Regions from separate parts of the Mesorhizobium sp. M0778 genome, predicted to be linked through region 3. Evidence: riboswitches for the same ligand, from Rfam matches in the RefSeq annotation. Region 3 holds a riboswitch; each other region holds the start of a gene.
The links. Region 3 has a riboswitch for cobalamin ahead of NKI22_RS22030 (ABC transporter ATP-binding protein). Riboswitches for the same ligand answer to the same signal wherever they lie in the genome.

Region 1 (7,809 bases), on a different contig from region 3:
ATGACGAAGCGGTCGGCGGGATCGAGAAGCAGGCGAGCGCACAGATCGAGGCCCTGCTGCGAACCGTTGACGATGATGATCTGCTCGAGGTCGCAGCTCAGGGTTCGGGCGCGCCAGAGATAGCCCTGGAGTGCCTGGCGCAGCCGGCGGGAGCCGCGAGGATCGTCATAGGCAAGACGCAACGGGCGCTGCCCCATCGCCTCGTTCATCGCACGTTTCCAGACCAATGCGGGGAAGTCTGACGGCGCCAGGTCGCCATAGCGGAAATCGACCTTCAGCCCAGTCGGCAGATAATCCGGCCAGGGCGGCGTGACGCGGAGTCGTTCGCCATAGGCGGACAGAAGAACCTGGCCGACCCGTTTCGCGGAAATGCGGCTTGTCTCAGGGCCGATCAACGAAGACACGACGCGAGGTCGTGCGCCTTGACGGACTTCGATGAAACCTTCCGCAGCCAGTTGCTCATAGGCGACCGTCACCGTCGTTCGCGAAACCCCAAGGTCATTTGCGAGGCCTCGGGAGGACGGCAGCTGACTGCCGGTTTCGTAGACACTTCCGAGGATCTGCTCGCGAAGAGCCTCGTAGATCTGGCGTGCACCCATCGCGTGCGTGCGACCTGCAGAACCGGCACTTGAAGACTGGACCATTTCATTCATCGCCAACTGGATATTTCACATTGGCCAGTTTGCCGGCAATCTTTCGGAAACCCAAGAAAGATCTAGAGGCCGAATGACCCGCTCCTATCAATCCGAAACCGATGCTCCAACTGGGTCGCTCAACCATACCGGTCCCGGATTTGCCACCCGGGCGATCCATCATGGCTACGATCCGGCCCGCTTTTCCAATGCCGTCCAGCCGCCAGTGTTCCTGACGTCAACCTATGGATTCGAAAGCGTGGCAGCAAACGAGGCGGCCGCCACCCTTGGTGGACGGCTCTATGCGCGCGAATACAATCCGACGACTGAGATCCTCGAGCAGCGGCTCGCCAATCTGGAAGGAGCCGAGGCGGGGCTGGTTGTTGCCTCGGGGATGGCGGCCTTCGGCACACTGATCCTGTCGCTCCTGTCCCAAGGCGATGAACTCATCGTCCACAAGACGCTTTATGCGAACACGCTTGCCATGGTCGAACAGGCGGTTCCCCGCTTCGGCATCAAGGTCGTCGCGGTCGACCTGTCCGATCCTCACAATCTCGATGCCGCGATCACCGAGCGGACCCGGCTTGTTTTCTTCGAGACGCCGGTGAATCCGCTGAGCCGCATCCTCGACATCGCTGCCATTGCCGAGCGCGCCCACGCGCGCGGTGTTAAGGTTGCAGTCGACAGCACCTTCGCCTCCCCCGCGCTCCAGCGGCCGCTCGAACATGGGGCAGACCTCGTGCTCCACTCGCTGACCAAATACATCAATGGGCACGGCGATGCCCTTGGTGGGGCCATTCTCGGCGACGCGCAAACGCTCCGCACGCTGCACGAAACGGGCCTGCGCTACATCACCGGCGCAGCGCTCTCGCCCATGTCAGCCTTCCTGATCCTGCGCGGTCTGAAGACGCTCACGCTGCGCATGGAACGGCACAGCGCCACGGCCCTTGCGGTGGCTCAGGCGCTCGAGGCGCACCCGGCGGTGGCATGGGTGAGTTATCCCTTCCTCGACTCGCACCCTGATCAGGTGACGGCGCGAAAGCAGATGTCCCAAGGGTCGGGCATGTTGGCCTTTGGCCTCCACGCTGGGTTCGAGGGCGCGCGGCGGATGATGGACCGGCTCAACCTGATCACCCGGGCTGTCAGCCTCGGCGATGCCGACAGCCTCATCTATCATCCGGCAAGCCTGACCCGTGCTCGTCAGCCGATCCGCAAGGATGCGCATCTGGCCGATGGAGTCGGCGAGGACCTCATGCGTCTCTCGGTGGGTCTTGAAGACGCCGATGACCTAATCGCCGACCTGCGGCGGGCTCTGGACGCCTTGTGATGACCTGTCGTCCGGCCAGTCCTGCGCTCACGCACAAACCTGGAGCCTTGCCATGGCATTCCTGAGCGGTCTTTCCGCGTTTCCCATCACGCCCGCCGCTCGTGACGGCCGCGTCGATACCGTTGCTCTGCGCAGGCTGATTGCTCGGCTTGGCGCCGCTCAGGTCGACTCCATCGGTCTTCTCGGCAGCACCGGCACCTACATGTATCTGTCGCGCGAGGAACGGCGACGGACGCTCGCCGAGACCTTGGACGAAATCGCCGGGCGAACGCCGGTCGTGGTGGGTGTGGGCGCGCTGCGCACCGATGAAGCAGTGAGGTTCGCGCAGGACGCCAAGGCCCTTGGAGCTGCAGCGGGGCTGCTTGCGGCCGCCTCCTACACCCCGCTCACTGAGGACGAGGTGTTCGAACATTTCTCGACGGTGGCGTGCGAGAGCGGCCTGCCGATTGTCGTCTACGACAATCCAGGAACGACGCATTTCCATTTCACCCCAGCACTCGTCAGCCGCCTGGCAAAGGTGCGGGGGATCGTCGCTATCAAGAATCCGACAGACAAGGGCGATGCGATCAAGAGCCATCTGGCCGACCAGAGGCGCACTATGCCGGAAGGGTTCTCGATCGGCTACAGCGGCGACTGGAACGCCGCAGAGGCCATGATCGCCGGCGCCGACACATGGTACAGCGTCCTCGCCGGCATCCTGCCCGAGATCTGCGTGAAGATCGTCACGGCGGCGCAACAGGGCGATGCGGCCGAAGCGCGACGGATCGATGCCACGCTTGCGCCGCTCTGGAGCCTCTTCAAGGAGTTCTCGAGCCTTCGCGTCGTCTATGCACTTGCCGAATTGCTCGACATTTGCCGTGCCGACCCCCCGCGTCCCATCCTGCCTCTGCCCTCAGCAGCGAAGCGCCAGATCGCCGCCGCGTTGGAACGCTTGCCATCGGATGCCAGCCGGTGAACAGCGAACCCGGCGGCCAGTGAAGGAACCTGTCATGTAGTACCCGCGCATTTCGATGAACCGAGCCGAGAAGTCCTCTACGAACTGATCGAGAACAGTGCACTTGGCATGCTGATAACCCATGGCCGGAGCGGTCTCGACGCCAATCACATCCCCTTCGAACTCGACACGTCACAGGGAGAAAACGGTACCCTTTACTCCTGCGCGATTAATACACGTGCCGAAGGAAAGTGCACATTCTCGCTCGAGTGACTTATTTCAAAGGATGTGATCGCGTTTTGGCACATTCACGGCCGACATGCGGCAGCCGGTCACTCACCACATGGTGAGCAACCAGGAAACCCTCCGGCCTACACTTTCTACCGGAGCGCACGTGCTGCATCGACCATGTTCATGAGGGCAGGGCGGACCTCCTCCCATTTGCGTGTTTTGAGGCCACAGTCCGGGTTTACCCACAGTTGGGAATCCGACAGTCGCTCGCGGGCAAGCATGACGAGATCCGAAATCTCCCCGACTTCCGGGACACGTGGTGAGTGAATGTCGTAGACTCCGGGCCCGATTTCGTTCGGATATTTGGAGCTCGTGAAGGCGTCCAGCAGTTCCATTTTCGAGCGCGACGTCTCAATCGAAATGACATCCGCATCCATTTCAGCGATCGCGTCGATGATCTCGTTGAACTCCGAATAGCACATGTGGGTATGGATTTGAGTCGCGTCCTTTACACCCGTTGAAGCGATCCGGAAGCATTCGACAGCCCAGTCGAGATAGTCGTTCCAATCAGACTGGCGCAGTGGCAATCCTTCGCGAAACGCGGCCTCATCGATCTGGATCATCCTTGCGCCGGACCATTCGAGATCCGTCACTTCGTCGCGGATGGCGAGCGCGATCTGGCGGCATGCTTCGGAGCGCGGTACGTCGTCGCGAACAAAAGACCAGTTGAGAATGGTCACTGGGCCTGTGAGCATTCCCTTCACAGGGTTTTCCGTAAGCGACTGGGCGAATTGCCACCAGCGCAGCGTCATCGGATTGGGCCTCGATACGTCGCCGAAGATGATGGGGGGGCGCACGTAACGCGACCCATAGCTCTGCACCCAGGCATGCTGGGTGAAGGCGAAGCCGGACAGCTGCTCGCCGAAATGCTGTACCATGTCGTTTCGTTCGAACTCACCGTGCACCAGCACGTCCAGCCCGATCTCTTCCTGCCAGCGAATTGCAGCCTCGATCTCCTTCTTCAGGAAGGTCTCGTAGTCGACATAGCTCAGCTGGCCCTTCGCATGAGCGGCCCGCGCCCTGCGTACCTGCGGCGTCTGCGGGAATGACCCGATGGTCGTCGTCGGGAACGGCGGCAGCCCGAGCGTGCCGGCCTGGACTCTGGAGCGCTCGGCAAAAGCGCTCTCTCGTCGCTTCATGCTGTCGTCAATGCTGGCGATCCGCCCCTCAACAAGCGGGTCATGGATCTTCGTAGATGTCACGCGAGTGGCGGCAGCCTCGGCAGACGCTTTCAACGCGCCTGCCACCGCATCCCTGCCTTGGGACAGGGCCCGGGCCAGCAACACCAACTCGTCGGTCTTCTGGGCCGCGAAGGCGAGCCACGACCTGATATCCGCGTCGAGTTCCGTCTCCATGCGCAGGTCGATCGGCACATGCAGCATCGAGCAAGAAGGCGCGATCTCGACGCGGTCCAACGGCCAGCCGGCGACGATCGGTTTGATGCGGTCGAGAATGGCGGGCAGGTTCGCACGCCAGACGTTGCGGCCATCGATCAAGCCAAGCGAGAGCACCAGACCCTTCGGTGCGAGCCGACTCGCCGTTTCCAGCTGCTCGGGAGCGCGCACGAGATCAATATGCAGCCCGGCCAGGGGCAGAGAAACCGCGGTTTCGAGATTGTCTCCCAGCGGCCCGAAATAGGTAGCCAGCATGATCTTCAACTCGGGCGCGGCTTTCGACAGCTGGCCATAGGCGAATTCGAGCGCAGCTCGTTCGTTCGGGTTCAGATCGAGGACAAGCGCTGGCTCGTCGATCTGCACCCAGTCGGCACCCGACAGCTTCAGCCTCTGCAGGAGTTGCTCGTAGACGGGCAGAAGCCGTGGTAGGAGCGCGATGGCACCGAAGCCTTCGGCAGGCGATTTCGCCAGCTTGAGGAAGGTGATCGGTCCAAGGATGACTGGGCGTGTGTGAATGCCGAGAGCTTTAGCCTCAAGGAAGTAATCGACCGGTTTCGTCGACGAAAGGGCGAACGTCTGATCATCGTCTAGTTCCGGCACAATGTAGTGATAGTTGGTGTCAAACCATTTGGTCATTTCCATCGCGGTTACACCAGGCCCATGAGCCGCATGCTGGTGACCAGCGTGTCCACAATCCTTCGTCTGACCTTGGTTGCCGCGCGCCATGGCGAAGTAGATGTCGAGTGGGACCTCGCCGCCATTCCAGGCGTAACGGGCTGGCAGGGCGCCGACCATGACTGCGGTGTCGAGCACATGATCGTAGAGCGAGAAGTCGTTCGACGGGATTTTCGACACGCCGCGATCGCGCTGCTCCTCCCAGCTAGCGGCACGGAGCGCCTTCGCAGTCGTGAGAAGGTCGCCAGCGGAAGATTTTCCGGACCAGTAGCTTTCAAGCGCGAATTTCAGTTCTCGCCGACGACCGAAGCGCGGCACGCCGAGCGTTGCTACAGGAATTTGTTGAGAGACAGTCATGCCATACCCCGATGGTTGGGGCGTCGGTGACAAGGAAGGCGCTAGCAGGCCGGCACAAACGCCAGGCTGCAGCGGCCACCGAGACACCCCGCCCGTGGACGTAATTCGCCGTGGCAGGTCTCCTGGCTCGCGGGGTCATAGCCTCTACCCGTCTTCCCAAGGCTATTCGCCTCAGTGACATGAGTGGGGTTGGCTTGCCGCTAACAGTTGCGGGGGCAGCGCCGGCATCGCACCGGCTTCCCTCTTAGCTCCGCTGCGGCAGCGCCGTACGGAGAACCACGACACGGGAGACAATTACAGCAGTTCGCTTCTTTGTCAACGCCGCATAAAGAAATGTTTATGTCGTTATGTTAAATTCCCGTTGGCATGTTCCCAAAGGTCGCCTCGAAAGCGAAAACTGTGGAAGCCTTGAGCGGCGGTAAATCAAAGCAATGACGCACAGCGGTCCAGGAGGATAGGAGTTCGTCGGCTGCCGGCGGCAACCATACCGGCAAGCGCCGTGGTGCTGCTTCGCGCATCATGCGAACGCCACCTCGGCGTCGAACTTCGGCTCCGACGTTCCGACCGCTTCGTCGGTGATCTGCTCGCGACCATATTCGGCTCAATGGCCAGGCTGTTGCCCATGTGGGAGCTGTTGGCCGTGATGCCCTCGGTGATACGACACAACGATTTCGAGGGGAGCACCCGAGGCTTGGCGCAGCGGCCTGTTGCGAAGTGATCGAGGCCAATGTCTCGAACTGCTGTTCGCAGCCCACCGGCTCAAGGTAACCCGGCTCAAACCACCGGGCCAGCTCAAGTCCTGTCCAAATGAGGCCTGAGCGGCAAATCGTCGTGCACGCGCACGGTTTGGCGTTCGATCTTGTGATGCGTCTTGGGCGGGCAATCGCCATGGTGGAGCGCTTCCAGGCGCGCAACGATTTCGGCGTCATCCTGGGTCTGCCTGTTGTTGTGGCGAACATACTCGACCCAGGTTGGCACGTGATAACACTCGGTCCATAGTTCGGGCTTTTCCAGGTCACGCAGCAACGCCCATTGTCTGGCGCCATCTCGCAGCCGGGCTTTTCGCCACGATGTCATCACAGTGAGAAATTCTGGGACATCTCTCTGATCGATACGATAATCGACCATCACCATGATCGGACCGCTTCGTGGCCGCAGGTCAAGTTGCAGCGTCGGTTCGCTGAACTTGTTGGTCGGATCCAGATTGAGCGTTTCAAAATCCGGCTGACGCAGAACGATCCCCATCAGTCCCCCAATCACAAGAACCGCGCTGGCGACGAGCAAGGCTCCCGAAACACCTTGGACATCCGCCAGTTCGCCCCAAAGCCAGCTTCCCGCCGCCATGCCGCCGTATGTGGCCGTCTGATAGAGAGACAGGGCGCGTCCAACCACCCACCGCGGCGCCGACAGCTGCACTGTGACGTTTAAAGAGCGAGAATGATTGAATCCAGGCCGCACCGGCTGGCATGAGGAGCAGGCAGATCAGCCAAACGTGCTCGCTCCATGCCAGAAAGAAGCAGCTGATCGCCAGTATAAAGAACGCACCGCGAATGACCGATTCGTTGGAGAGAACTTCTCGGACCCGCCCGATGAGGAGCGCGCCCCAAATCGCTCCCAGGCCGAAGAAGCCAAGCATCACGCCGTAGGTGACCGCGGTCCCTTTGACCTGTTCGCGAGCAACCAACGGCAGGAGAGCCAAAATGACAACGGCGGTGAGGCCGAAAATCAAACTCCGGCACATCACCTTGAGAAGGTTCGGCGACAAGAGCACGTAACGGAAGCCCGCCGCCATCGCACTGCCGAAAGCCTCCCGCGGCAGCGCTTGTCGTGCCCGTTCGGCTTTCCATCGCAACAGCGCAGCGATCAGAGCGAAGTAGCAAAAGACGTTGAAGAGGAACGCGAAGGCCGCACCGGCTGTGGCCACGATTATGCCGCCAATCGCCGGCCCGATGCTGCGCATGAGATTGTAGCTCATGCCGTTGAGCGCAACCGCGCTTGGCAGGTGTTCGCGAGGCAGGATATCTCCCATCGAGGCTTGCCAAGAGGGATCGTGCAATGCCCAACCACAGCCGATCAGGAAGGTGAGACCCAGAAGGTCCAGGGTGTCATTTCCCCCGCATAGGTCAGGAACGCCAGGAAGGCGGATACGCAGACCATCAGCAGTTGCGCAGTCAACATGATCCGGCGACGGTCAAAGTT
Region 2 (7,809 bases), on a different contig from region 3:
CGTCGGCCTGGACCTTGATGCGGATGCGGATATTCTGCCTCGGCGACAGCAGGTGATAGACCACGTCGAAGCGCTTTGCCCGCGACGGATAATCTGCGCCGCAAACGTCGATGATCGAAATGAACTGGCATTTCGGGTCGTCGCGCAGGAAGGTCACCACCTCGATCAGGTCGCGCGGCTCGACCGAGATAGTGAGTTCGCCATAGGCGAGCACCGCTTCGCCGATCCGGCCGGTCAGCTTCTCGCCAAGATAGGTCGAGAGGTCATTCAACGCCTGGGTCATGCCGCTCACCGTTCGATCGTGCCGGTGCGGCGGATCTTCTTCTGCAGCAGAAGGATGCCGTAGAGCAGCGCTTCAGCGCTCGGTGGGCAGCCGGGCACGTAGATGTCGACCGGCACGATGCGGTCGCAGCCGCGCACCACCGAATAGGAATAATGATAATAGCCGCCGCCATTGGCACAGGAGCCCATCGAGATGACGTAGCGCGGCTCCGGCATCTGGTCGTAGACCTTGCGCAGCGCCGGCGCCATCTTGTTGGTCAGCGTGCCGGCGACGATCATGATGTCGGACTGGCGCGGAGACGCGCGCGGCGCGACACCGAAACGCTCGCTGTCGTAGCGTGGCATCGAGGTGTGGATCATCTCGACGGCGCAGCAGGCGAGGCCAAAGGTCATGAACATCAACGAGCCGCTGCGCGCCCAGGTGATCAGCGCCTCGGTCGAAGTGACGAGAAAACCCTTGTCGGCGAGTTCGTTGTTGATCTCCAGGAAGAACGGATCATCCTCCCCCACCGGTCTGCCGGTGTTGGGGTCGATGAGGCCCTTGGGCTTCGGCGCGACGAGCGTGCCGGAACTGTCGTTCAATCCCATTCCAGCGCTCCTTTTTTCCATTCATAGGCAAAGCCGATGGTCAGCACCGCCAAAAACACCATCATCGACCAGAAACCGAGCATGCCGATCTGACTGAACGACACTGCCCAAGGAAACAGGAAGGCCACCTCCAGATCGAAGATGATGAACAGGATCGACACCAGGTAGAAGCGGATGTCGAACTTCATGCGGGCGTCGTCGAACGAGTTGAAGCCGCACTCATAGGCGGAAAGCTTTTCCGGATCGGGGTTGCGGTAAGCCACCAGGAACGGTGCGGCGAGCAGCGCCAGGCCGACGACCAGCGCCACGCCGATGAACAGGACGATGGGCAGGTACGAACCTAAAAGTGCGTTCATGCTGCAGTTTTCCGTTGGCGGCCAATCCACTCTGATTACAGCACCGGACCCACTTGCGGAAGCGTGACAGATTAACCACTGAACCGTTTTAAGGGGGCTCTATGCTGCAACGCGGCGAGGGTTAGCGCAGCGCTTTCGGCGAAGCAAGTCAAACCTTGTTCAAATCGCGGTGCTGGACGGCATATCCGGGAAAACTGGTCCGATCCGCTCCTGTTTGATTTCCTTCACTTTTCACTCCACTTTTCTCTCCTGACATAGATGCCGCCAAAACCTTGCTAGCATGGGGCGGAATCGCAGGTCATTTTCTCTGTCTAACATCGTCCGGATACCGCCTTCATGAAAGAAAAAATCTCGCTTGCCCTGGCCCGTCGCATTGCGCTTGCGGCACAGGGATTCAATGACCCGCGCCCCAGCGGCACGCCTGACCGCCGGCATCTGGCCCGGGTGCTTGCACGTACCGGCCTGCTGCAGATCGATTCCGTCAGCGCCGTGGTTCGCGCCCATTATATGCCGCTCTATTCGCGGCTTGGCCCCTACAAGCTGGCGCTGCTCGACGACGCCGCGGTGACACGCAAGCGCATGGTCTTCGAATATTGGGCGCATGAAGCCTCGTTCTTGCCCGTCGAGACCTATCCGCTGATGCGCTGGCGCATGCGGCGGGCCGAGCGCGGCGAGGAAATGTACAGCGGACTGGCAAAATGGGGCCGCGAGCACGCCGCCTACATTGAGGACATCTATCGCGAGGTCGCTGAACGAGGCCCGATCGCGGCGTCGGCTTTCGAAGGCCAGAAGGGCTCGGGCGGCTGGTGGGGCTGGAGCCATGCCAAGCATGCCTTCGAATGGCTGTTCTGGGCGGGCCGCATCACCACGGCGCACCGGCGTGGTTTCGAGCGGTTCTACGATCTGCCGGAGCGCGTGCTGCCGCCAACGGTACTCGCTTTGCCAGTTCCGTCCCCCGCGGACGCCCACCGCGAACTGCTGCGCATCTCCGCCCGCGCCCATGGCGTCGCCACGGCGGGCGATCTGCGCGACTATTTCCGCCTCTCGCCCGCCGACATCAAGGGCCGCATCGAGGAACTGGTCGAGGCTGGCGACCTGTTGCCGGTGAGCGTCGAAGGCTGGAGCAAAACAGCCTATCTCCACAAGGACGCCCGTTTGCCGCGCAGGATCGAGGCGCGCGCCTTGCTTGCGCCGTTCGATCCCGTCGTCTTCGAGCGGTCGCGCACCGAGCGGTTGTTCGACTTCCACTACCGCATCGAGATCTACACGCCGGCCGAAAAGCGCCAGTATGGCTATTATGTGCTGCCGTTCCTGCTCGGCGACAGCATCGTCGGGCGCGTCGACCTCAGGGCCGACCGCCCGGCCGGCGTATTGCGCGTCCATGCCGCCTATTCGGAGCCCGGCGCCCCGCCGCAAACTGCCGCCGCCCTTTTCGAGGAATTGAAGCAGATGCAGGGTTGGCTCGGGCTCGAGCGCATCGAGGTGACGGCTGCCGGCGACCTCGGCCAGCCGCTCGCAGATATCGCCGCGTCATAGACGTGCGTTGACACGACTGCCTTCACAAGCCTAAATCCGTTCCAGACGGTCCCCTGCCCGCAACGGCAAGGGCCAAGAGGGAATGCGGTGCGAAATCTCGATTTCAAATCCGCGGCTGTCCCCGCAACTGTAAGCGACGAGCCAAGGCCGAAAACCACTGGGATATTCCCGGGAAGGCGGCACCCAGGCGATGACCCGCGAGCCAGGAGACCTGCCGTCTAGGACATAAGAATCCGATCGCCTGGCGGGTTTTCCGGGCAAGGAGCCTGATTTGGAACGCGACAGCAGTTTTCCGGCTGAGACAGCGGATTTATTGTCCGGCCATGGTGATTCCCCGGCCGGCGTTACCGTCATCGTCTGCTCGTCCTGCCGTGACGAGACCGGTTCGGACGCTTATCCCCGCGCCGGCGAACTGCTCGCCGAGGACACGCGCCGCGCCGCTTCCAGCGAAAACATTAAAATCCGCACCGTCGAATGCCTCGGCAATTGCAAGCGCCGGCTCAGCGCCGCGATGCTGCGCGACGGCTGCTGGAGCTATGTCTTCGGCGACCTGACCACGACCAGCGGCACCGATCTGGTGACGGGGGCAAAGCTGTTCGCTACTTCGACGGACGGCCTCATTCCGTGGCGCGGCCGTCCCGATTGCCTGAAGCGCGGCTTGGTTGCCCGCATCCCTCCCCTCGACCTTTTGAAGGACTTGATATGACTTCCCCAGATTCGGCCGCCAACGTTTCGCGCGTCCCCTGCACCGTCGTCACCGGCTTTCTCGGCGCCGGCAAGACGACGCTGATCCGCCATTTGCTCGAAAACGCCAAAGGCAAGCGCCTGGCCATCATCGTCAACGAGTTCGGCGATATCGGCATCGACGGCGAGATCCTGAAGGGCTGCGGCATCGACACTTGCCCCGAGGAAAACATCGTCGAGCTGGCCAATGGCTGCATCTGCTGCACTGTCGCCGACGACTTTGTCCCCGCGCTCGACCAGATCCTGTCGCTGACGCCGAAGGTCGACCACATCCTGATCGAGACGTCCGGGCTGGCCCTGCCCAAGCCGCTGGTCCAGGCCTTCCAGTGGCCGTCGGTGAAAAGCCGCGTCACGGTCGATGGCGTCATCGCCGTCGTCGACGGGCCGGCGCTGGCTGATGGCCGCGTTGCCAACGACATGGACGCCCTGCAGGCGCAGCGCGCGCAGGACGAGACGCTCGACCATGACGATCCTGTCGAGGAGGTGTTCGAAGACCAGCTCGCTTGTGCCGACCTGATCATCCTGTCGAAGAGCGACCTGCTGGACGCAGCCGGCGCGGCGCGCGCCAATGCCGTCATCGGCAAGCATGTTGCGCGGGCGGTGAAGATCGTGCCGACCTCGCAAGGCAAGGTCGATCCGTCGGTGCTGCTCGGCCTTGGTCTCGCCGTCGAGGACGACATCGAGAACCGCAAGACCCATCACGACGACGAGCTCGACCACGAACATGACGACTTTGACTCGTTCGTCATCGACATTGCGTCGGTGTCCGACCCGGACGAGCTGGCACAACGCGTCGCCACGGCGGCGGAGGAAGAAAACGTATTGCGCGTCAAGGGTTTCGTCGACGTCGGCGGCAAGCCGATGCGGCTCTTGCTGCAGGCCGTCGGTCCGCGCGTCAACCACTATTACGACCGCGCCTGGACCGCTGAAGACGATCGCCGCTCGCGCCTCGTCGTCATCGGCCTGAAAGGGCTGAACCGCCCGGCGATCGAGCGTATCCTCGCCGGCTGATCCCAGGTACGAGCCGCGATGCACATCCTCACCACCACATCCGCCTCGCTCGACGATCTCGCCGAGCCTGTCGATCTCAGGCAAACGCCTGCGGATGTCGTGGCGTTGTCCTTCACCGACAGCGACCTCGCCGGGCTGGCGGCGGCGTGGAAGGCAGATGCGGACCGCCTGCCGTCGATGCGGCTCGCCGCCTTGCGCGACCTGCGCCACCCGATGTCCGTCGACCTCTGGATCGACAGCGTCGCCCGCCACGCCAAGGTCGTCCTGGTCCGCATCCTCGGCGGTTACGACTGGTGGCGCTACGGCTGCGACCAGCTTGCCGTTGTCGCGCGAAATCGCGGTATTAAGCTGGCGCTCCTACCGGGCGAGAGCCACGACGAGGATTTGCGGCTGATCGAAGGCTCGACGCTGCCGCGCCAGGAACTTGATGGTCTGCTCGACTATTTCCGCGAAGGTGGCCCGGCGAATATGACGGCGCTGGTGCAGAGGTTGGCAAGTCTCGCCGGATCGGGTGCGGCGGTCGCTGAACCTGTCAGCGTGCCAAAGGCGGGATTTTACGAGCCGGGACGCGGCGTTATAGAAAGAATGGACTTATCAAGCGTCGGCATTCCTTCGCGCCCCCCTCTGTCCTGCCGGACAGAGGGGGGCGCGACGGAACGCAGCCTAAACCTACCGTCCGCCGAACCCGCCCCCATCATCCCCATCCTGTTCTACCGCTCGATGCTGCTCGCCGCCGATGTCGCGCCCATCGACGCGCTTTTCGAAGCGCTGGGCGCACGCGGCATGGTTCCCGTGCCTATTTTCGTCTCCAGCCTCAAGGACGCGGCATCGCTCGCCTTTGTCGAAACCGCGTTTGCCGCGCTGAACCCTGCCGCCATCATCACCGCCACAGCTTTCGCCTCGGGCGCCGAACCCGGCGTTGAGACGCTGTTCGACCGCGCCGGAGTGCCGGTGTTCCAGGTCGTCGTCGCGACCACCCGCCGCGACATCTGGCAGAACAACCAGCGCGGCCTGGCGCCCGCCGACCTTGCCATGCATGTCGTCCTGCCCGAGCTCGACGGCCGCATCCTGGCCGGCGCCATTTCCTTCAAGAGCGAAAGCGAGATCGATCCGGCATTGGCCTTCCGCGCCTTCGCCAACCGGCCAGAGCCTGACCGCGTGGCGCAGGTCGCGAACCGTATCGAGGCCTTCGTGCGTCTGCAGCGGACGCCGCGTGCGGAGCGCAAGCTCGCCATCCTGATCCCCGACTATCCGAGCGCGCCCGGCCGCACCGGCTATGCCGTCGGTCTCGACGTGCCGTCCAGCGTGCTGGCGATGCTGCACGACCTGAGCGAACAGGGCTACGCCGTTGAAGGGATTCCGCAAACGCCGCGTCAGTTGCTGGAGGTGCTGGAGCCAGCCGACCAGGGACTGGCTTTGCAGGATTATCTGACCTTCTCGAAGGAATTGCCGCCGGCGGCCATCGCTGCGGTGGAGGCCGCATGGGGGAATACGGATGATGAGACAGGTTCGCGCGAGGCACCCCCCTCTGTGCTGCCGGACATCTCCCCTTCGAGGGGGGAGATTGCGCTGTTGTCTCTGCTTTCGCCAACTACCAAGGGCGTTAAGGGAGAGCCGGCAGCCGAACTGCCAATCTCCCCCCTTGAAGGGGAGATGTCCGGCAGGGCAGAGGGGGGTGTCCAAGCGCCCACCACCGCAAAATTCCCCTTCCGCGCCGCCACCTTCGGCAATATCACCGTAGCCCTCGCCCCTGATCGCGGGCGCTCAGCCGACCGCCGCGCCGACTATCACGACCCGACACTGCCGCCGCGCCATGCACTGATCGCCTTTGGCTTGTGGCTGCGTAAGTCGCTCGGCATCCATGCAATTATCCATGTCGGCGCCCACGGCACGCTGGAGTGGCTGCCCGGCAAGACCGTGGCGCTCAGCGAAAACTGCTTTCCCGAAATCGTCACCGGCCCCCTGCCCGTCATTTATCCTTTCATCGTCTCCAACCCCGGCGAGGCAGCACAAGCCAAGCGACGCATTGCCGCCGTCACGCTTGGCCATCTGCCGCCGCCGCTGACCGGCGCCGGGCTGGAAGAAGAGCAGCATAAACTCGAGCGACTGGTTGACGAATATGCCCAGGCCGACGGGCTCGACCGCCGCCGCCGCGACCGCCTGGCGAAGCTGATCGTCGAGACTGCGGAAAAGACCGGCCTCGCCTCAGAGGCCGGCGTCGCCAGGACCGACGCAGCCGACGAAGCCTTGCGCCGCATCGACGCCTGGCTCTGCGATCTCAAGGATTTCGCCATCAAGGACGGCCTGCATATCTACGGTCGCTCGCCTGAGGGCGAAACCGATCCTTTGCGCGAGCAGAGTGCGGCAGCCGAGAAAGTAGCACTCATCGCGGCCCTCGACGGCCGCCATGTCGCCGCCGGTCCGGCCGGTGCACCGGCGCGTGGCCGGCGCGATGTGCTGCCCACCGGCCGCAATTTGTTTACCGCCGACCCACGCACCATGCCGACGCCGACCGCCTATGATCTGGGCAAGGTGGCAGCGGAAGAAGTCGTCCGCAGCTACATGCAATCGCATGGCGACTGGCCGCGCTCGCTGGTCATCGACCTCTGGGGCTCGGCCTCGCTGCGCACCGGCGGTGAGGAGATCGCGCAAGGCCTGGCGCTGATGGGCTGCCGGCCGCAATGGGATTCCGCCACCGGCCGCATCACCGGCATCGAGGTGCTGCCGCCGGCAACGCTCGGCCGCCCGCGCGTCGACGTCACCTGGCGCATATCCGGCCTGTTCCGCGACATGTTCCCAACCCAGATCGCGCTGATCGATGCCGCCGCCAACGCCGTCGCGACCCGCGACGAGGACGATTCGGAAAACCCGCTGGCGGCGAGAACCCGTGCAGACGGCAAGATCAGCCCGCGCATATTCGGCACCTCGCCCGGCACTTACGGCGCCGGCATCGAGGACTTGCTATCAAGCGGCGACTGGGCCGCGCGCGAAGAGATCGGCCGCGCCTATCTCGCCGCCACCTCGCATGCCTATGGCGGCGCCGAGGGCGAAGGCATTTCGGCGCCCGGCGCTTTTGAGGGCCGCATCGCTGAGGCCGACCTTCTGGTTCATACCGGCGACGATCCCGGCCGCGACATCCTCGAAGGCTCGGCCGACGTCGCCTTTATCGGCGGCTTTTCGGCAGCGCTTGCCGCGCTCGGCAAAAACGCTGACGTGATCGTGCTCGACACCACGGATCCGCAAAAGCCCAAGCCACGCTCGGTTGGGGACGCCGTATCCCGCGTCGTACGGG
Region 3 (7,809 bases):
TGCGCCTGCTCTACGTCGAGCCCTCGGCGCGAGGTCTCGGCATCGGCAAGCGGCTGGTCGAGGAATGTATCGGCTTTTGCCGCGCCACGGGTTACAGGACACTGACGCTGTGGACCAACGACGTGCTCGCCGCCGCCCGCCACATCTATGAGTCTGTGGGCTTTAAATTGACCAACGAGGAGTGCCACCATTCCTTCGGCAGGGATCTGGTCGGCCAGAACTGGAACCTGGAACTGTAGCAGCGCTTCCGGCGCTTCGGCGTCGGCCTGCCGTGCCTCACCCTTTGATCGGTATCCAGATTTCCAGCCCGCCATTGCCGCTGCGCGGATCAAATTCGGGGCCGTAACGCTCGAATTCCGGCGCATCGGCGATCTCGTGCCCAGAGGCTGGCAGCCATTTGTTCCAGATCGTGTTGACCGTGCGGCGGATGGTCGAGATATGGTCACGATGGGCGAACACGCCGTATTTCTGCGCCGGCACGCGCACACGCCAAAACTCCCTCGGCAGGTCCGAAAAATCGGACACTTCGACGCCAGCGATGTAGTCGAAATTGCCGGCGTCGTCGCCGTTGACGCAGACGCCATAGGCGACGTCGCCGATCTCGCCAGGAATGTTGCCAATATAGGGGCCGAACCGCTGCCACTGCATCGGGATGCCGGCGCTGGTTTCGCAGCTGTAACGCTCGCCGAGACCGGCGATGAGTAACGGCCGGCTGGTCTCAAAACGCGGTGGTTCGAGAGTGGCGAGAAAGGACTGGTCCATCAGGATCGGCTCCACAAGATCGAGGTTGTCGAGCGAGCCTTGTGCGCGTACCAGTTCCGGCGTGGTGCCGAACTGGTCGCGGAAGGCGCGGGTGAAGGCCTCATGCGAGGCATAGCCGGCGTCGAGCGCGACCGAGAGGATGTCGGGTGCGCCGGCGCCAAGCTTGCGCGCCGCTTCGGTCAGTCGGCGAGAACGGACGTAGCTCATCACCGAACGGCCGGTAGCCGCGCCGAAAGCCCGCGTCACATGAAAGCGCGACACCCCGCTGCTCTTGGCGACATCGTCCAGCGAGACTGCTTCGGGCAGATGGCTTTCGACGAACCACAGCGCCTTCTGGGTCGGATTCATTTGGCACCTCGCATTGGCCCAGTCTCCGCATTGGCCCAGTCTTTACATGGCCCAGTCTTTACATTGGCCATGTCTTATATTGGCAAGATTATGGTGCCGCTTCCTGGCGGAGGCAGTCTGATCGAAATTGCGCACTGCGCAAATCGAGAGCGACGGTCGTCGGCAATTCGCAGGCGTCGCGCGAAAAGGCTTGACAGGAAGCGGGCAAACGTCCTTTTAAATGTAACGTTATTACATCACGAGGTCTATATGGCTCCTTCTGACAAGACTTATTGCGCTGTGATTGGCGGAAAACTAGGGTGGCTGACTGATGGTCCCCGAGTCGAAAGGCAAGGGGTGAAAAGGGAACACGGTGAGATCTTCGGATCGAGGCCGTTGCTGCCCCCGCAACTGTAAGCGGTTAGCAAAATCCGAAGTGCCACTGGCCGGCAAGGCTGGGAAGGCAGGATGGCGCAAAGACCCGCGAGCCAGGAGACCTGCCATCAGCATGAGTTGACCGGACGGGGTGTGCCGGGAGGAGACGTGGACATCGGTCTTGTCGGCCGGTCCGTCCAGCTTCCTTCCGTCGCCATTGAGAAAGTGACGGTAAGTTGGACGCCTCCCAGCCTCTTCTTGAAGCGTGTGAACTGAGCGCGACGACGAATGGCCGGTGCCTGGTCAGCGCGGTGAGCCTTTCGATAGCGCCGGGCGACCGCCTCGCCATCATCGGCCCCAACGGCGCCGGCAAGACGACGCTGCTGCGCATGCTATGCGGTACGCTGCGGCCAAGCGCGGGAGATGTGAGATTTTCCGGACGCCGGCTGGAGAGGTTTTCGGCCGCCGAGCGGGCACTGCACATGGCGGTCGTTGGCCAGACCGACCAGCCTGATCCGCGGCTTGCCGTGATCGACTACGTCGAGCTTGGGCGCGTCCCGCATGCCGGCTTGCGACGGAGGAGCGAGCAACGCGACATCGTCATTGAAGCACTTCGCAGAACCGGCCTGCTGCCGCTGCTCGGCCGCACGATCGGCTCGCTATCCGGTGGCGAGCGGCAACGCGCCCAGTTGGCGCGCGCCATCGCCCAGGAGCCCAAAATCCTGTTCCTCGATGAACCGACCAATCATCTCGATCCGCGCGCCCGCAGCGACCTTCTCGAACTCGTATCGCAGTTTGGCATGACCGTCGTGGCGGTGCTTCATGATCTGTCGCTTGTCACGCCATTTGCCACCAGGGTCGCGGTGATGAACGAGGCCCGCCTGCAGGCACTTGCCAGTCCGCGCGAGGCGCTGACCAAGAAGTTGATCCGCGAGATTTTCGGCGTTGACGTGCTTTGGCTGCGCCATCCCACCGAAGACCGCGAACTCACGGTCTTCGACGTTCCGAACCGCGCCTCTTCACATCCCGATTTGACCAAGGAGCAACATCCGTGAAACGCCTCGTACTGTCTTTTGCCTCCCTCCTACTTGCCCAGACCGCCTTCGCTTTCCCGGTAACCGTTGATAGCTGCGGCACGCCGCTGACGTTCGACGCCGCGCCGAAGCGCGCCGTCATCCAAGATCTGAACATGGCGGAGATGGCCTTCGCGCTGGGGCTGCAACCATCGATCGTCGGCCTGACCGGCATCACCGGATGGTATAAGGTCGGTCCGGAATTCAAGGCCGAGCAGGGCGCGATCCCGGAACTCGCGCCGAAATACCCGACCCTCGAAAACCTCGTCGCCGTCGAGCCCGATTTCTTCTTCGCCGGCTGGTATTACGGCATGAAGCCTGGCGGCGAGGTGACGCCCGATACGCTGGCCCCGCACGGTATCAAGACGCTGGTGCCGACGGAAAGTTGCGTCCATCTCGACCAGAACCGCCCCGCAGCCTCGATGGACCTGCTCTATGGTGATGTCGAAAAGCTGGGCAAGATTTTTGGCAAGGAGGCGGAGGCGGGAAAGCTTGTTTCGAACTGGAAGGCGCAGCTCGCCGATATCACGGCAAAGATCGGCGACCGCACGGGAACGCGTGTGTTTCTTTACGACTCCGGCGAAGACAAACCCTTCACATCAGGCAAGTTCGCGATCCCCAGCGCCATGATCGCCGCAGCCGGCGGCGACAACATCATGGCCGACATGCCGACGAGCTGGGGCAATACGGATTGGGAGACGGTGGCGGCCCGCAATCCGCAATTTCTTATCCTGCTCGACTACCAGGACGGCGGCTACAGAAAACTGCTCGATTTCCTGAAAGCTCATCCGGCGATGAAGGAGACTGAGGCGGTCAAAAATGAGCACTTCATTGCGCTGCGCTATGCCGAACTGACGCCTGGGCCTGCCAACATCGAGGCGATCGGCAAGATCGCCAGGGCGATGCACCCGGAAGCTTTCTGAGCTTGCGCCAGAGAGCGTTCGAATTGGCGATGACAGCAGGAGCAGCAGCGATTGCCGCTCTTGCTCTGCTGTCGATTGCCTATGGATCGACGGTCATCGCGTTGAGCGACGTGATTGCTGCGCTCGGACATGCCGCCGGGCTGGACGGAGACATCGTGTCCGGTCCGGCCGGCAAGATCCCGATTGCCAAGATCGTCCTCGATCTTAGGCTACCGCGCACGATTATGGCCATCTGTGTCGGCGCCGGGCTGGGCGTCATCGGCGCGCTGCTGCAGACGGTAACGCGCAACGACCTCGCAGATCCGTTCTTGTTCGGCCTGTCGTCCGGAGCCGCGGCCGGCGCGGTTTCCGTCATCACCATTTTTGGCGACCATTTCGGTATCTGGACGTTGCCGGTCGCGGCCTTCACGGGCGGCGTATTGGCCGCCGGCATCGTGCTTTTGCTGGTTTCGCGGGTGAGGGGGCAAGGCCCCGAACGGCTGATCCTCGCCGGGCTTGCCGTCTCGTTCATGTTCACCGCCTTGACTAACTATCTCGTCTTTGCCGGAGACCAGCGCGCCGCTCACTCGGTGTTGTTCTGGACGATGGGCGGGCTCGGGCTGGCCCGTTGGGACAATATCGAGCTGGCTGCTCTGGGCGCAGGCACCATCCTTGTTTATGGACTTTGGAACCACCGCCGGCTCGACGCTTTCCTGGCCGGCGAGAATGCCGCTGAAAGCCTCGGCGTCCCGGTTGCGCGGATGCGCAGGATGACATTTCTCGTCGCCGCTTTCTCGACGGCGATCCTTGTCTCGGTCGCAGGCGTCATAGGTTTCGTTGGCTTGATGATCCCACATCTGTCCAGGACCCTGGCCGGCCCGCTTCATCTGCGCCTGATTGCAAGCTGCGCCCTCTTCGGAGCGGTGCTGTTGCTGGCAAGCGACCTTCTCGCGCGCACGCTGCTGCCGCCGCAGGAACTGCCGATCGGCATCATCACCAGTTCGGTCGGCGCTTCTTCGTGGTCACGATGCTCATTCGCAATCGCTCATGATGTGACTGCCATGTACATTTGCCGCCTTCTGGCACAATCCGGGTTCCTTGAATTATGAGCACGCTTATTATATATGTCGCTCATGGTTTCCGACGGCATCGACAGATTGGGCTTTTTGATCCACGACGTGCAGCGCCTGATGCGCAAGCGCTTCGAGGCGCGCGCCAGTGGTTTCGGCCTTTCTTCGGCGCAATGGCGGCTTCTGGTCCGTGTCGCCAAGGAGGCGGGTGTCGCGCAGGCGCGGCTTGCCGAGCTTCTCGAAATCGAGCCGATCAGCGTCTCGCGCCTTGTCGATCGCATGGGGGAGGGCGGCTGGATCGAGCGCCGTCCCGACGCAACCGACAGACGAGTGCGCATGATTTTCCCGACCGCCAAGGCGAACGCAGCCTACGCCCACGTCAAGAGCCTTGCCGGCGAGGTGTATGAGGAATCGCTCGTTGGCGTTTCGCCGGAAGATCGCCGCGTCCTGGTCAAGGCGCTGGAGACAATGGTGCAGAATCTTGCGGATGGTGAGACGCCGCCCTCGGAAAAAGTGAAGAATACGGAAGGCGCAGCAGCATGAACGCGGTAGCCAAAGTAGATAAGAATGCGGCCAAGCTGGAGATGGAAGCTCCCGCGAAGCCGGCGGCAGCTCCGGTAACGGTCGCTCCGCAGGTAGCTCCGGCGCCAGTGGCGCCGAAGAAGAAGCGTCGTGCCGGCCGCTTCCTTTTGATGTTTGTGCTGCCCGCTGCGTTGATCGCCGGCGGCAGCTATGTCTGGGTGACCGGCGGCCGCTATCAGGAGACCGAGAACGCCAATCTGCAGCAGGCCAAGGTGTCGATAGCCGCCGATACGGCGGGCCGCATCGTTCAGGTCGATATTTTCGACAACCAGTCTGTCAAGCAGGGCGACGTGTTGTTCGCCATCGATCCCGAGCCCTACCGGATCGCATTGGCCCAGGCCGATGCGGCGGTGGCCGGCGCGCGGCTCAATGTCGAGCAGCTGCGTGCGGCCTATAGCCAGGCGCTGGCGCAAGAGAAGTCCGACGAAAGCCAGGTCCAGTACGCGCAGTCGCAGTATGACCGCGCCGCCGACCTTGCCCGCAAGGGCATCAACGCCAAGTCGTCGCTGGACGAGGCCAAGAACGACCTCGACAAGGCCAAGCAGCAGCTGGCCGTGGCCCAGCAAGGGATCGTCAGCGCCAAGGCGGCACTTGGCGGCAATCCCGACATCGAGACCGACAAGCATCCGACAGTGATGGCGGCGCTCGCCGCACGCAACAAGGCGGCCTACGATCTGGTCCAGACAACAGTCAAAGCGCCTGCCGACGGCATCATCAGCCAGGCCGCTTCGTTCAAGGTCGGCCAGTATGTCGGCTCGGGCACGCCGCTGTTTTCGCTGGTCGAGACCGGCGATACCTGGGTCGACGCCAATTTCAAGGAAACGCAGCTCACCAACATGAATCCGGGCCAAAAGGCCGAAATCGTGGTCGACACCTATCCGGGCAAGACGTTCGAAGCCACCGTCAAGGCGATTGGCGCCGGCACCGGGGCCGAGTTCTCGCTGCTGCCCGCGCAGAACGCCACCGGCAACTGGGTCAAGGTCACGCAGCGCATTCCGGTCCGCCTGGAGTTGACCGACGCCGACGCCAAGATGGCGCTGCGCACCGGCATGAGCGCGACCGTCACGGTGGACACCGGCGTTTCCCGCGGGCTGCCGGGCATTTTCCGCCGCGCCACGGCAGGCGAGGCCAAGTAAAGAGGCCTGACAGCGGCCGCATGGCAAACAGCGAGATGGATGCAGGTGACAGGATTGGTCCGAGGGAGGCGCAGGAAGAGTTGAATGCGTAGACGGGCTGCGCTGCGGCCTGGCTAAACCAGACAACGTTGCGCAGGATCTTCGGTCCTCAGGTTTCCGGGCGGCAGGCGCCCGCTTTGTCGAGACGCTCAGTCGATGTAACCCCCACATCGATGCTCGCGTCCCACCGCGATGAGGGTCTCTCTGCAGCGAGGGCCTCGCCGTCCGGAAACCTAATGTACACGTTTTTGTTACCTGCTGGAAGTTTTACGTCATGAGCACCCCGGAACCCTTTCGCGAAGTACCGCACCGCGGCCTGATCACAGTTGCGCTCATGCTGGCGACGATCATGCAGGCGCTCGACACGACGATCGCCAACGTCGCGCTGCCGACCATGACCGGCGATCTCGGCGCCTCCCCCGACAACATCAACTGGGTGCTGACCTCCTACATCGTTGCCGCCGCGATCATGACGCCGGTGACCGGCTGGCTTGCCGACCGCTTCGGTCGCAAGGAGCTGTTCCTGACGGCGGTGGTCGGCTTCACCGTCTTCTCCATGCTGTGCGGCATAGCCTGGAGCCTGGAGACCATCGTTCTCTTCCGGCTGATGCAAGGCGTCTTCGGCGCGGCCATCGTGCCGCTGTCGCAGACCTTCCTGCTCGACATCAACCCTAGGGAACGCCACGGCCAGGCCATGGCCATCTGGGGCGCCGGCATCATGCTGGGACCGATCCTTGGCCCGACGCTGGGTGGCTGGCTGACCGAGAATTTCAACTGGCGCTGGGTGTTCTTCATCAACCTGCCGGTCGGCATCATCGCCTTCCTCGGCATGGCCGCATATCTCCCCAGCGTGGCCCGGCGGGTGCGCAGCTTCGATTTCTTCGGCTTCGCCATGCTCTCGCTCGGTGTCGGCGCGCTGCAACTGATGCTCGATCGTGGCGGTGAGGTCGACTGGTTTTCCTCGATCGAGATATGGATCGAGCTTGGTCTTTCCATCACCGGCTTCTGGGTATTCACCATTCACACGTTGACGGCGGAGCACCCCTTTATCGACCCGAAGATCTTCCTCGATCGCAATTTCGTCACCGGGCTGGCGTTCATCTTTGTCATGGGCGTGCTCATTTTGGCGAGCATGTCGCTGCTGCCGCCAATGCTGTCGACCATCTTCGGCTATCCGACCCTCACCATCGGCATCGTCCTGGGGCCACGCGGTGTCGGCACGATGATCGCGATGCTGTTCGTCGGGCGGATCATGCACAGGATCGATGCCAGGATCCTCGTCGTCATCGGCTTCCTGCTGACCGCGCAATCGCTCTATACGATGTCCAGCTTCTCGCCGCAGATGGACAACTGGCTTATCCTCAGCTCCGGCGTCATCCAGGGCCTTGGAATGGGAATGGTGTTCGTGCCGCTGTCCACCGTGGCCTTCGCCACGCTCGACGCACGCTTCCGCACCGATGCCACGGCGTTGTTCAGCCTGGTGCGCAATCTTGGCTCGTCGATCGGCGTGTCGGTGGTGACGGTTCTGCTGGTACGCAACACG

Region 1: it holds a riboswitch for cobalamin, as region 3 does, so the genes downstream of both, metE (5-methyltetrahydropteroyltriglutamate--homocysteine S-methyltransferase) here and NKI22_RS22030 (ABC transporter ATP-binding protein) in region 3, are expected to answer to the same signal.
Region 2: it holds a riboswitch for cobalamin, as region 3 does, so the genes downstream of both, NKI22_RS03815 (DUF1636 family protein) here and NKI22_RS22030 (ABC transporter ATP-binding protein) in region 3, are expected to answer to the same signal.

Annotation. Positions count from the first base shown of each region.
Region 1 is NZ_JAMYPA010000022.1:12,241-20,049, reverse strand. It holds gene pdxR (MocR-like pyridoxine biosynthesis transcription factor PdxR) at 1-653, opposite strand, end outside; gene NKI22_RS24995 (trans-sulfuration enzyme family protein) at 727-1,959, shown strand; gene NKI22_RS24990 (dihydrodipicolinate synthase family protein) at 2,012-2,914, shown strand; partial or broken gene NKI22_RS24985 (FMN-binding negative transcriptional regulator) at 2,966-3,166, shown strand; gene metE (5-methyltetrahydropteroyltriglutamate--homocysteine S-methyltransferase) at 3,274-5,610, opposite strand; cobalamin riboswitch at 5,706-5,906, opposite strand; partial or broken gene NKI22_RS24975 (MFS transporter) at 6,403-7,809, opposite strand, start outside.
Region 2 is NZ_JAMYPA010000002.1:2,657-10,465, reverse strand. It holds gene NKI22_RS03835 (NADH-quinone oxidoreductase subunit C) at 1-283, opposite strand, end outside; gene NKI22_RS03830 (NuoB/complex I 20 kDa subunit family protein) at 289-870, opposite strand; gene NKI22_RS03825 (NADH-quinone oxidoreductase subunit A) at 861-1,226, opposite strand; gene NKI22_RS03820 (winged helix-turn-helix domain-containing protein) at 1,563-2,762, shown strand; cobalamin riboswitch at 2,792-2,995, shown strand; gene NKI22_RS03815 (DUF1636 family protein) at 3,034-3,468, shown strand; gene cobW (cobalamin biosynthesis protein CobW) at 3,465-4,517, shown strand; gene NKI22_RS03805 (cobaltochelatase subunit CobN) at 4,536-7,809, shown strand, end outside.
Region 3 is NZ_JAMYPA010000017.1:47,210-55,018, reverse strand. It holds gene NKI22_RS22040 (bifunctional helix-turn-helix transcriptional regulator/GNAT family N-acetyltransferase) at 1-239, shown strand, start outside; gene NKI22_RS22035 (GyrI-like domain-containing protein) at 277-1,110, opposite strand; cobalamin riboswitch at 1,405-1,608, shown strand; gene NKI22_RS22030 (ABC transporter ATP-binding protein) at 1,701-2,519, shown strand; gene NKI22_RS22025 (ABC transporter substrate-binding protein) at 2,516-3,460, shown strand; partial or broken gene NKI22_RS22020 (FecCD family ABC transporter permease) at 3,490-4,490, shown strand; gene NKI22_RS22015 (MarR family winged helix-turn-helix transcriptional regulator) at 4,573-5,052, shown strand; gene NKI22_RS22010 (HlyD family secretion protein) at 5,049-6,227, shown strand; gene NKI22_RS22005 (DHA2 family efflux MFS transporter permease subunit) at 6,541-7,809, shown strand, end outside.